DNA from 3 places in the Streptococcus gallinaceus genome. Region 1 is predicted to be linked to each of the others. Evidence: predicted binding sites of a transcription regulator. Region 1 holds the regulator's gene; each other region holds the start of a gene.
The links. The regulator Rex, encoded in region 1, represses fermentation and respiration genes when NADH is low (regulators of the CRP and FNR family bind a similar motif). The targets are predictions, from matches to a motif close to TTGTGAANTANTTCACAA.

Region 1 (4,453 bases):
TCCACGTTGATGCAGTACAAGCAATTGGAAAAATCCCGATTTATCCTGAGGAATTAGGTATTGACTTCCTTTCTGCTTCTGCCCATAAATTTCACGGACCAAAAGGTCAAGGATTTCTCTACAGTAGAATCCCAAACTTTGACTCCTTGATTCATGGCGGTAAGCAGGAAAGTCACCACCGAGCTGGTACGGAAAACCTAGCAGGAATTACAGCTATGGCTGCTGCGCTGAATGAACAGTTGCAACACCAAGAAGAATTTTACGAAACTGTCCGTCAATTAAAATCCTACCTGCTTGATGGATTAGACAATTTAGATTTCTTTGTTAATGAATCCGCCAACACGCTTCCATATGTTCTCAACATGGGATTTCCTGGACAACTAAATGAACAATTACTGATGCGTTTGGATTTAGCTGGCATTGCTGTTTCCAGCGGATCTGCTTGTACAGCTGGCGTCATTGAAAAAAGCCACGTACTGACTGCTCTTTACGGACCTGATTCTCACCGTCTAACAGAGTCCCTTCGCTTTAGCTTCTCGGAGCAAAACACCAAAAAAGAACTGGATATTGTCATTCAGACCTTAAAAGAAATGATTGGAGGCCAAGATAATGGCATTTGAAAAATCAGTCACTCTTAAAGATTGTGACTTCACTTATGAAATTAGCCCGTCTATTAAAAAATACACTTTGCGTGATAACACCTTCGAGCAAACAGCTGTGGGAAATTTCCAGCTAACTCGTATGCTAGAAGAAGTTCCAAATTCAAATCAAGGATTCTTCTTAAAAATTATCCTTAACAAAGATTTATCAGGTTTTAAAATCAATATCACTGACAAATCAGGTTTGAAACTGGTAAACATCTTTAAAGAAGGCTCAAACAAGGTTATTCAAGAGAAATTCTACTTCCTAATGGACAGTCTAGTTGACCGTGATATTTTCACAAAGAAGGCATAAATATGATTGAACTTCGTTATATTGACTCTTACAAACAAGAGCGTATTCAAACTTATGAACATTTTGATGACATTCTACTAGCTTTTTCGGGCTGTGTCACTGTTCCTGACCATCTCAAAGTATTGAGCTTAACACAAGACGGAAAAGACCTTGGATACAGTGGTTTAATCGGTGATTTGTATCACTTTTTGCAAGCGATTGATCCCAAAAATAACTAAGAAAAACCAAGTCATTATAGTGACTTGGTTTTTTCGAACTCTTATTGTTGCAATTTTCACAAACATGTTTTAAAATAAAGTATAAAATGCTGAATGGAGAAAAAGATTGTGAAAAATGGAAAAGAAACCGCTATTCCACGTGCAACAGCTAAACGCCTCTCATTGTATTACCGGATTTTCAAACGATTCCACCGCGAAAATATTGAGAAAGCGAGCTCAAAAGAAATTGCAGAAGCTATCGGAATTGACTCTGCAACAGTCCGCCGAGATTTTTCCTATTTTGGCGAGCTAGGTCGACGCGGGTTTGGATACGATGTTAAGAAATTAATGGACTTCTTCGCGGATATCTTGAATGATAATTCCATTACAAATGTGATGCTTGTCGGAGTCGGAAACATGGGACGCGCACTCCTTCACTACCGCTTTCATGAACGCAATAAAATGAAAATTGTGATGGCCTTTGAAGCAGATGGGCATCCTGCCATCGGAAGCAGCGATGAAAATGTTCCAATCTACGCCATTTCTGAGCTTCGAGACCGTATTGCAGAAGCAAATTCCAAAACAGCTATTTTAACTGTTCCAAGCTCAAAAGCTCAAGAAGTCACTGATGTCCTAGTTGAGGCAGGTGTGAAAGGGATTCTTAGCTTCTCCCCAGTCAATCTTACCGTACCAAAAGACGTGGTTGTTCAGTATGTTGACTTGACGAGCGAATTGCAAACACTACTCTACTTCATGCGGAAAAATTAGTTCTATGATACAACAGATACAACACATTATCGGAATTACAGGCAATCAATTTTTTGACCAAACAGATACCGTATCTCCACGGATGTCTTATGCAGCTACAGGATTTCCTGAAGCTGTGCGACAAGCTGGTGGCCTTCCCATTATCATGCCGATAGCTGACCCAGCTTATGCTGCAAGCTACATTTCCATGATTGATAAATTAATCCTAACTGGTGGGCAAAATGTTCTTCCTCAGTTCTACCAAGAAGAGCAAACAATTGTGAGCGATGATTACTTGCTGGAAAGAGATTTATTTGAACTAGCCTTGATAAAGGAAGCTAGATTGCAAGGAAAACCAATTTTAGCCATCTGTCGCGGTCTGCAGCTCTTTAATGTGGCTATGGGAGGGACACTTCACCAAGATATCCCTCAGCACTGGCAAGAAAGCCTAGCTCATGTGCCTCATCATTCTATTGACATTGCTGAAGACAGCCTCTTTGCTAAATTTTTTGGAAAATCCACTTTTATCAACTCTTTCCACCATCAATCTATCAAAGACTTGGCCAGTAATTTAAAGGTTGTTGCGACTTCTAGCCAAGATGGCATTATCGAAGCGGTCGAAACAACAGACAGTAGCCGATTTTTGGGAGTCCAATGGCATCCTGAGCTCCTCTGGAAATCTTCTCCACAGAACCAAGCCTTATTTGATTATTTTGTGCAAGAATTCTAAGAAAATTCACTTTCTTCACGAAAACTATAATAATCATCTTGCCCCACAATCAAATGATCCAGTAAAACGAGTCCTATCATGTCGCAGGACTCTTTTAGTTTGTCCGTAAAGAGCATATCGTTTTTGCTAGGCAAGACAGAGCCAGACGGATGATTGTGGATGATAATAATGGACGTCGCCATGCACTTGACTGCATAATGTAAAATCTCCCTCGGCTCTGCGATACTCCGATTCACGCTACCGATAAAAATCGTCCGCTGGGAAATGATTTTATTTTGAGTATTAAGGTAGAGTGCGACGAGATGTTCCTGTTTTTTCATCCCTATTTCCTGAATCATCTTGAGCCCCAGTTTCTCACTCCCTAAAATCTGCTCTCGTTGCGCAAGCTCTGACTTGTTAATCCGTTTGCCCAGTTCAATCATGGCTTTTATCTCAATAGCCTTGACTCGACCAATGCCCGTTATTTGCTGTAATTCTTCCAGCGACAAGTCTGCTAATGAAGATAGACTCTCTAATTTGGACAATAATTGATTGGAAACAACCGAAACAGGTTCTTTTTTCGTTCCAGTTCGAATGAAAATAGCCAATAATTCCTGATTGCTCAATTTATCAGCTCCTACTTCTACCAGACGCTCTCTCGGTTGCAACGCTTCTTCTTTAAATGAAATTTGATACATGCTATCCTCCTTACTTATCTATTCGAAAAAAACTGAAGTCAAATGACCTCAGTTTTTTATAATTGAACTTGATTATACGATTGCTCAAAATGTTTCAAGGTAGCAGAATCTGCATCTTTGTAAGAAATGGTTTCTGTCAGCTCACCTTGGACAATCGTACGCATGGTTGCATCCAAATCTTCACAAGTGACCAAAGTGATTGTTTTTTGCCCTAAGATATCATTGATGACATCCACACGATCTGGAGCAACAGTTTCAACGGTAGTAATAGTGTAGACGTAGATAGTTTCCTTGTCCGTCACATAAATTTTCATCCCATTTTTGGCTTTTTCCAGAGGAGAAAAGAGTGTGTCACTAGCTCCTGCAATTCCAAAGATATGGTGACTAGCAAGCGAATAGTTGCCTTCGCCCATCTTTTGATCTTCCTTCATGGTACCTGCGCCATACATGAGAGCAGTATTTGATAGTCCTTTGAAAATAGGTAAGTTGATTTTCAAATCCGGAATAGCAATTCCACCGATAACAGGTAATTGTTGGGCATCCCACTGTGCTTGGAGAACCTTTTCGGTTGAAATTGATTCAACCTGATCGAAATCAAAGGTAGTTTTAGCCGTTTGATTCTTTTTAATTTCCTTCTTTGTAACTTTGGAAATCTGATAACGATTGGTATTATTGGCAATGATCATATTGCGGATAGAGGAATTGAAAATCAATACCAGTGAAATCAATAACAACAAAGTAAAGACTAAGATACGCCAGAAACTTACTGGTTTTTTAGTTGTTTTTTTTCGTCTAGACATTCTCGCCCTCAACTACTTCTTCTTTATCATCAGCAGCTTCAACCAATGCAAATGTAACAATTTTAGCTTCATCGTTGAGACGCATAACCTTGACACCCATTGTTGAGCGACCTGTTTGGGAAATATTGGCTACGCCTGTACGGATAATAACACCTGTATCTGTGATGACCATGATGTCTTCATCACCAGAAACTGTTGTCAAACCTGCAAGCGGACCGTTTTTCTCTGCCACATTCAGGGTCTTAATTCCTTTACCACCACGCCCTTTTGTTGGGTATTCAGTGGCTGGCGTCCGTTTACCAAATCCTTTTTCGGTAATGACTAAGACTTCCTGCTCATCGGTAATGG
Region 2 (4,453 bases), on a different contig from region 1:
ATCCCTGTCTCTGGGTCAAGAGTGACCATGGTGGCAGGTACAGAAGGCAATCCTTTTTCAATATTTTCAGGATAGACAGACACAATTTTCACACCAAGAGCATTCTGTTCGCCCCGCGTCACTGCAGGCATATATAAACTTTGTCCATAGTAGTCAACTACATCCAAATTTGTGCGCAAGGGCACTGTCGCATTCCCAGATGAATACAATCGAACAGCATCCTTAGCCGCTGCAATCGCATCTTTCATTGAAAAACATTCTTGGATGTCTGATTTCGTTAAAATAAGCATATTCTTTCCTCCAGACTCTTAATTTTTCTTCAACATACCGTAGGCACTATACAAGAGAATAAATGCAACAAACCATTGCAGGATAGCTGTATTTAAACTTGTAACCACAAAGACTGCACAGAGCACACCTAGGACACCAAAAGTTGATGTAAATAGGGTGATTTTACGACTGTATTCTCCAGATTTGACAAACTGCACACTACCAACTGGTACAGAGAAAGTCGCTGCCCCCATCATGATTGGGAAGGCCACTGCTGGATTTAATCCCAAAAGATAGACTGTAATCATCGTGAGAGCGTAGGAACCAATACCGATATTATTCAAGGCTCCAAAAATCGCCAAAGCAATTGCTGCAATCACTAATTTAATTCCTGTTAATGCAGTCGCATCGCCACCACCTGGCAAAAATCCAAATTTCCCACCTAAGATAATCAAGGATGCGATAATCATCCCAATCCCAATTGACACTTTCAGCTTATCAGCAGGTAACTTAACCGCAAATTTTGCTCCAAAATATGAACCAACCATTTGGCTAACAATACAGACAATCAAGGTTACCACACTAACTTCAATTTTTGTAATGTAGGCCAACGCCATCACAGCAACTGGAATTGTACATTGGGTATTCAATGTACCTGGCAATTTTTTCACACTCGTCCAATTTAGTTTTGGATACAAACTGGTACTAATCGCAAAGTCTGAAATACCAACTGTTGATAAGAAAAAGATAATCGCACTCGTAAACGGAAGAGCAATCGTATTTGCTTTTTCCGACATAATTTCATTTCTATGAACCAATAAATCTTTCACAAAAATAACGGCAAAATACGCATTCACAACAACAACTAATAACAATAAAATATCTTTGAATGACATTTTTTAATCTCCATCAATAAATCTTGCGGATTCCTTCGAAATCCTTTCCATAGTCGTTTTGTAATTCTGGTCTGTGCTCTTGAATGATTTTTAACGTATAGGCATCGTGTTTCACGTACTCTTTTGCAAGAAGTCGCATAGCTTTATTGTGGCTCCAAATAACGTCACAATGGTCATCCACCGTGCCAAATAATACAATATCATCATCACAGACTAAATTTACCCAACGGCCATCCATATCTCGAATCTTGTCTGCTTCAAATCCATGAGGATAAAAACGCTTGAATGGCAAGTCATAATGGCCGCTATTGCTAAAGAGAATACAAACAAAGGTCTCTAAACGAGCCTCCGCATCCCGTAAAGCATTGATAATATCTGGGGTTAACTCATCTTCCCAAATTTGAATGTATAAACTGCTTTTCGTATGCTCAATCATGTATAGCAACTTCAACAAAGTTGCTTCCCTATGCTCTAATTGCCATAATAAGGTGTCTTTCTCCTTTTCTTTAACCCCAGACAAATGATCCTTTAAATAATCAATATCACTCAAAGTCGAATGCTTTAGCATGCTCACAAGCTCCTCTGGTGACAAGGCTGAGTATAATTTAGGTTCACTTTTATTGACCAGTACGACTCCTCTTTTTACCAACTTTTCTAAGCTATTGTATACTTTTGATCTTGGCACACCAGATTTTTTACTCACTTCATATCCGGTCATCAAGCCATTTTCAACCAAAGTTAAATAGATATTTGTTTCAGATTCAGCAAAGCCAAACTGTTTCATTTTTTGAACCAGCATATATACTCCTTTTTAGTAGCTACTTACAAGAGCTACTATACTCCTAAATGCGTTTTCTGTCAATATAAAATTGTGATTTTTTTAACATTCTTTACATTAGTGTGTAGAAACAAAAAACAACCCTGCAAAACAAGGTTGTCTCTATAACTATTATGATGGTTATCGAAATCGTTGAAATGCCAATAAAAGCCAGTTCTGTCATATTTTAAGTTAAAATTTAGTAAATTCCAAACATTTATTTCTCTCGAATAACTCATAATTTTACGAACAGCCTCATATTGATCATAAATTACCTTTTGTAATACATATCTCCATAAGTTTAGTTTGTTCAAGCTGTAAAAAACTCTTAGAAACTGAATCCTAAGAGCTCTATATACTTTTTAATAAGAATAAGTTTGAAATAACTTAAAACATCTTACTAATACGTTGATCAGGAATAAACCAGATAATCGCTACCAAAATAACACCGATTAGAGATAAATAAGGAGATAATGGAGCAACCAAAAACGAAATAAGATAGACAATAATAGAAATTTTGCCTTTATAGTCTGATCCTAAAACGGCATGTAGTTCATTGTTTATTTTTCTAACCTGATTTTGGAAAATATAGTAAGCTACTCCAGTTATAAATAAGACAAAACAGTATGTCATAACTGGTATAACACTGTTGTAGAATCTATTAAGCCATGCTGTCGCCCATGGGATAAGCGATATGCAAAACAACCAAAACATATTAGACCAAAGTATTGTAGAAGTCACTCTAGTAATACTTTTCGCAAGGTGGTGATGATTATTCCAGTAAATTGCAACATATAAAAAACTCAGAACATAGGCTAGTATGGTGGGAAGAGAAGAATATAACCCTGCAAGACTATCTGTATTTGGAATTTTTAATTCTAAAACCATAATTGTAATAATGATTGCCAATACACCATCACTAAATGCTTCTAGTCGAGATCCAGACATATTTAACTCTTCTTTCCAAATTTTTTATAGAACCATAGCATAAATAAAAGTAAGCCAAGGAATATGAATAAGAATCCTGTAGGAACAAGAAAAAAATATTCATGTAGTACACCTTGTTTATCAATGTATTCTGGGCCAATACTCTTTGCCACAAAACTCAGAACTCCAAGAAAAAAAGATAATGTGGCGAAAACCCGTAGCCAATCCATATTTTTCATTTATCCCCCCCTCTATTGATTAGCCTGCTCCAGAACAGATTGGACAACAGGGTCCTGCATCATTTGTTCCATAAAGGTTGACAAATGTGGGTAATCTTTCCAGGTCTTAGGCGTCTTTTCAGACCAGAGTGCCATGACAAATGCATAAGCATCGGCTACACTACGCTTATTTTGATACACATGTCCTCTGTCTCCGATAAGATGATCCAGATGATTCATAACCTTGTCGATGAGCGGATAAGACGCTTCACGGACATTCTCTAAATCAGCTGTTTTTTTAGAAACAGTATAGCGAAATGGCACAAACATGGGCCAAAAGGCTGGATGGAAATCTCCTGTTAAGAAGGCCATGGTTTCATTGAATTCAAATTGGTTTTCAAGACCTTCTGCGCTACCAAGCTGGCTTTCAGGGTATTTTTCTGCAATATACTGCAAAATCGCATCTGCCTGCGTCATCGGTCGAGATAGGCCAATTTCGAGGGCTGGAACCATTGCTAATGGGTTTATCTTCTTGTACTCTTCCGAACGCGGATTAACCTTCTCTACACTATATTCAGCTCCTGCCCATTCCAGAGCAATCCAACAAGCGAGGGCACAGGTCCCTGGTGCATAATAAAGTTTCATCACGATCAAACTCCTTTTTTATTAATTGAACAAACCCAATTATACTACATAGTGCTATTTTTTTCAACTTCCCCTTCTTATTCATAATTTAGTAATATCCTAAAAGAACGCATACAAGAAAACTTCCTGTATGCGTTCTGATTAATTAAAATAAATTTACTGGCTGAGAAGCCGTAAAATCCCCCCTGTTTACACTTCGTGATCACTTCCTTATTCTCTATGCTATCCAGTTACCATGGGTAATATACTGGGAAGTACGACATTGTCCCTGTTGATTTGTATAAGGGCATTGAATAACCTCACACTTGACCAATATTGATGAGCATTTAGAAAGACGCTGAGCTATTATTTCAACTTGTTTACCATATAAGTGAACGGTAATAAAGCTCGGTGAATTATTCTTTTTAGTAAGATTTACTACTTGAGCTATATTGATTGTAAGTTTCCTGATTCACTTGATAAAGGGCTAACACTGCTTTTAAAGCCATCACAGACTTAAGAGATTGCTTCAATAGCCTTCTTTCTATAACCCTAGTTTTCTGACATCTCTAAAAACGCTTTTTAAAACAGTCCTTCAACAACGTATCAAAACCATACAAAAAGCAGGTAAAGTATAAACTATTCCCACTTTAGATAATGTTTTAACAACTTTTCTCCATAATCTTCTAAAAATTCCTCAA
Region 3 (4,453 bases), on a different contig from region 1:
TTAACAGTACGAAATGCCAAGGCTGAACACCAAGAACAACTGGGGAAAATCAAGGAATTTTACAAAAATCGAATGATCATGATTGCTGTGACAGACCTGTTAACCATGGTTGTAGCACTGCTCTTCAATCAAGTAGGGATTTTCATCTTCCTCCTGTCGCCCTTTGTTGAGTTTTGGAGTTACTACAAGCGGGGTGTTATATTTGAAACCTTTGAAGGTCAGGGTGGACGATTTGAACATTTTATAGAAGAAAAGGAAAGGGGAAGAAGTGAAAAGAGGGGCTTTAAAGGCTAGTCATCTATCAGCTCTGTCATTTTTATGATAAAATATAGAAAATAGTTTAGGAGAGGATAGCAAATGAAATTACAAAAACCAAAAGGGACACAGGATATCTTACCGCAGGAAGCTGCCAAGTGGCAATATGTGGAACAAGTTGTACGTGATACCTTTAAAAAGTACAATTATGGGGAAATCCGTACGCCCATGTTTGAGCACTACGAAGTGATTAGCCGTTCTGTAGGGGATACGACAGATATTGTAACCAAGGAAATGTATGATTTCTACGATAAGGGAGAGCGCCACATTACCCTTCGTCCGGAAGGAACTGCACCGGTTGTGCGTTCATTTGTAGAGAACAAATTTTTTGCACCTGAGGTTCAAAAACCAGTTAAGCTCTATTATATCGGCTCTATGTTTCGTTATGAACGTCCGCAAGCTGGTCGTTTACGTGAATTCCACCAAGTTGGTGTAGAGGCTTTTGGCTCAAAAAATCCAGCAACTGATGTGGAAACTATTGCCATGGCTTACCAACTTTTCAATGACTTAGGCATCAAAGATATCACACTCCACCTGAATACCTTGGGTTCTAGTGCAACTCGTGCAGCCTACCGTCAGGCTTTGATTGACTATTTGATACCGATGCGTGAGTCACTTTCAAAAGACAGTCAGCGTCGCTTAGATGAAAATCCATTGCGCGTTTTGGACTCTAAGGAAAAGGAAGATAAGATTGCGGTTGAGAATGCACCATCTATCTTGGATTATCTAGATGAAGAGAGCCGAGCGCATTTTGATGCTGTACGTGGTATGTTAGAGACTCTACAGATTCCTTATGTGATTGATACCAATATGGTGCGTGGTCTGGACTATTATAACCATACGATTTTTGAATTCATGGCTCAGGTTGATAAGACCGAGTTGACCATTTGTGCAGGCGGTCGCTATGATGGATTGGTTGAGTATTTCGGTGGACCAGAAACACCAGGATTTGGATTTGGACTCGGTCTGGAGCGCCTCTTGTTGGTCTTGGACAAGCAAGGAATTGCTCTTCCAGTTGATGAGGAGATGGATCTCTACATTGCTGTCTTGGGAGATGCAGCAAATGCGAAAGCCTTGGAATTGGTGCAAGCTGTACGCCAGCAAGGATTTAACGCAGAACGTGACGTTCTCGGACGCAAAATCAAAGCCCAATTCAAATCAGCAGACAGCTTCAAAGCCCGCTTTATCCTAACCTTGGGTGAAAGCGAAGTCGAAGCCGGTCGTGTGACCATTAAAAACAACAGCACCCGACAAGAAATCGAAGCTAGTTTTGAAGAAATCACATCCGACTTAGCAAGTGTGCTTGAAAAAATAAATTAAAATACAGGGATTTCCCTGTATTTTTTCTATTTCAGGAGTTTGTTCATTTGTGAAATAAAAAAACTTTGAGAAAAAAATCACAATGTCAAAATAAAAAGTAAAGCCTAGTCAATGTTTTGAGAGAAGTTTCACAAAGTTTTTGGAATGATTTTGTGAAATATTTAACAAACGCTTTACAAAGGCAATGAAAAGGTGTACAATATAATTGTGAAAAAGTTAACAAGAATAAAGTTAACGGGAAAATAATTTTGGAGGAAACCCAAATGGCTGATAAAACAGTATCACCTGAAGAAAAATTACAAGCTGCACAAGCTCACGTAGACGAATTGGTACAAAAAGGTCTTGTTGCCCTTGACGAGTTCCGTAAACTCAATCAAGAGCAAGTAGACTACATTGTGGCAAAGGCTTCTGTAGCTGCCCTTGATGCACATGGTATCTTGGCAGAACATGCTGTTCGTGAAACAGGACGCGGTGTTTTTGAAGACAAAGCAACTAAAAACCTCTTTGCCTGTGAACATGTTGTGAATAACATGCGTGGTGTGAAGACAGTAGGCGTTATCGAAGATGACCCAATCACAGGATTGACAAAAATTGCTGAACCAGTCGGTGTCATTTGTGGGGTAACACCAACAACTAACCCAACATCTACAGCAATCTTCAAATCATTGATTGCCCTTAAAACACGTAATCCAATCGTATTTGGTTTCCACCCATCAGCTCAAGAATCTTCAGCTCACGCAGCTCAAATCGTTCGTGATGCGGCTATTGCAGCAGGTGCTCCTGAAAACTGTATCCAATGGATTTCTGAACCATCTATTGAAGCTACAAATGCTCTTATGAACCACGACGGTATCGCAACAATCCTTGCGACTGGTGGTAATGCCATGGTGCGTGCAGCTTACTCATGTGGGAAACCAGCCCTTGGTGTAGGTGCAGGTAACGTTCCTGCCTATGTTGAAAAATCAGCTGACATCCGTCAAGCAGCTCACGATATCGTTATGTCTAAATCATTTGACAACGGTATGGTTTGTGCGTCTGAACAAGCGGTTATCATCGACAAAGAAATCTATGACGAATTTGTTGCTGAATTCAAATCTTACAAAACTTACTTTGTAAACAAAAAAGAAAAAGCTCTTCTTGAAGAATTCTGCTTTGGCGTAAAAGGAACAAGCAAGAACTGTGCAGGCGCTAAATTGAATCCAAACATCGTTGGTAAACCAGCAGCTTGGATTGCAGAGCAAGCAGGATTTACAGTTCCTGAAGGAACAAACATCTTGGCTGCCGAATGTGCTGAAGTTGGTGAAAAAGAGCCACTTACTCGTGAAAAATTGTCTCCAGTTATCGCAGTCTTGAAAGCTGAAGATACAGAAGACGGTCTTAAAAAAGCACGTCAAATGGTTGAGTTCAATGGTCTTGGTCACTCAGCTGCTATCCATACAAAAGACGAAGCTCTTGCAAAACGTTTCGGTACTGAAATGAAAGCAATGCGTATCATCTGGAATTCACCTTCTACATTTGGTGGTATCGGTGACGTTTACAACGCATTCTTGCCATCATTGACACTTGGATGTGGTTCATATGGACGCAACTCAGTTGGTGATAACGTATCTGCTATCAACCTTCTTAACATCAAGAAAGTAGGGAAACGTAGAAATAATATGCAATGGTTTAAAGTTCCTTCAAAAATCTATTTCGAACGTAACTCAATCCAATACCTCCAAACATGTGAAGGCATTGAACGTGTTATGATTGTCACTGACAAATCTATTGAAAAACTTGGATTTGTGCAACGTGTTATTGACCAATTGAACCTTCGTAAGAACAAGGTAACTGTTCAAGTCTTCTCAGATGTTGAACCAGATCCAGACATCACAACAATCCGTCGTGGTACAGAAGTGATGCGTCAATTTGAACCAGATACAATCATCGCTCTTGGTGGTGGTTCACCAATGGATGCTGCTAAAGGTATGTGGATGTTCTACGAACAACCAGAAGTAGACTTTGGCGACCTCGTTCAAAAATTCATGGATATCCGTAAACGTGCCTTCAAATTCCCAGCACTTGGTAAGAAAGCTAAATACATTGGTATCCCAACTACATCTGGTACAGGGTCAGAGGTAACACCATTTGCCGTTGTTTCTGACAAAGCAAACAACCGTAAATACCCACTTGCTGACTACGCTTTGACACCAACGATTGCTATCGTAGACCCAGCCTTGGTTGAATCAGTACCTGGCTTTATCGCCGCCGATACTGGTATGGACGTATTGACTCACGCAACTGAAGCTTATACTTCTAACTTTGCCAACGACTATACTGACGGTATTGCCCTTCAAGCCATCAAACTGGTCTTCCAGTATCTCAAAAAATCAGTTCTTGAGTCTGACCCTGAAGCACGCGAAAAAATGCATAACGCCTCTACAATGGCTGGTATGGCCTTCGCCAACGCCTTCCTTGGTATGAGTCACTCAATGGCTCATAAGATTGGTGGGGTTCACCATACTGTTCACGGACGTACAAACGCAATCTTGCTTCCATACGTTATCCGTTACAACGGTACTCGCCCATCTAAGACGACTACATGGCCTAAATACAACTACTGGAAAGCAGATGAAAAATTCCAAGACATCGCTCGTATGTTAGGCCTTCCTTGCTCAACTCCAGAAGAAGCGGTTGAAGCGTACGCCAAAGCTGTTTATGACCTCGGTGTTGCTGTTGGTATCAAGATGAACTTCAAAGACCAAGGTATTGATGAAAAAGTATGGAAAGATAGCTTGCATGAAATTGCTCTTCTTGCTTACGAAGACCAATGTTCACC

Region 2: the regulator Rex is predicted to act here: its motif matches at 2,036-2,053, upstream of ABID27_RS03710 (TrmB family transcriptional regulator).
Region 3: the regulator Rex is predicted to act here: its motif matches at 1,786-1,803, upstream of adhE (bifunctional acetaldehyde-CoA/alcohol dehydrogenase).

What each region holds. Positions count from the first base shown of each region.
Region 1 covers NZ_JBEPMK010000003.1:108,054-112,506, forward strand. Annotated here, with positions in the region: gene ABID27_RS04760 (cysteine desulfurase family protein) at 1-620, shown strand, start outside; gene ABID27_RS04765 (DUF1831 domain-containing protein) at 610-954, shown strand; gene ABID27_RS04770 (DUF4649 family protein) at 957-1,172, shown strand; gene ABID27_RS04775 (redox-sensing transcriptional repressor Rex) at 1,266-1,919, shown strand; gene ABID27_RS04780 (gamma-glutamyl-gamma-aminobutyrate hydrolase family protein) at 1,924-2,628, shown strand; gene radC (RadC family protein) at 2,625-3,305, opposite strand; gene ABID27_RS04790 (class A sortase) at 3,362-4,105, opposite strand; gene gyrA (DNA gyrase subunit A) at 4,098-4,453, opposite strand, start outside.
Region 2 covers NZ_JBEPMK010000002.1:296,937-301,389, forward strand. Annotated here, with positions in the region: gene ABID27_RS03700 (ornithine cyclodeaminase family protein) at 1-290, opposite strand, end outside; gene ABID27_RS03705 (sulfite exporter TauE/SafE family protein) at 309-1,166, opposite strand; gene ABID27_RS03710 (TrmB family transcriptional regulator) at 1,180-1,965, opposite strand; gene ABID27_RS03715 (TMEM175 family protein) at 2,371-2,931, opposite strand; gene ABID27_RS03720 (DUF3955 domain-containing protein) at 2,934-3,149, opposite strand; gene ABID27_RS03725 (glutathione S-transferase family protein) at 3,162-3,773, opposite strand; gene ABID27_RS03730 (single-stranded DNA-binding protein) at 3,991-4,224, opposite strand.
Region 3 covers NZ_JBEPMK010000010.1:3,897-8,349, forward strand. Annotated here, with positions in the region: gene ABID27_RS09955 (TMEM175 family protein) at 1-294, shown strand, start outside; gene hisS (histidine--tRNA ligase) at 358-1,635, shown strand; gene adhE (bifunctional acetaldehyde-CoA/alcohol dehydrogenase) at 1,899-4,453, shown strand, end outside.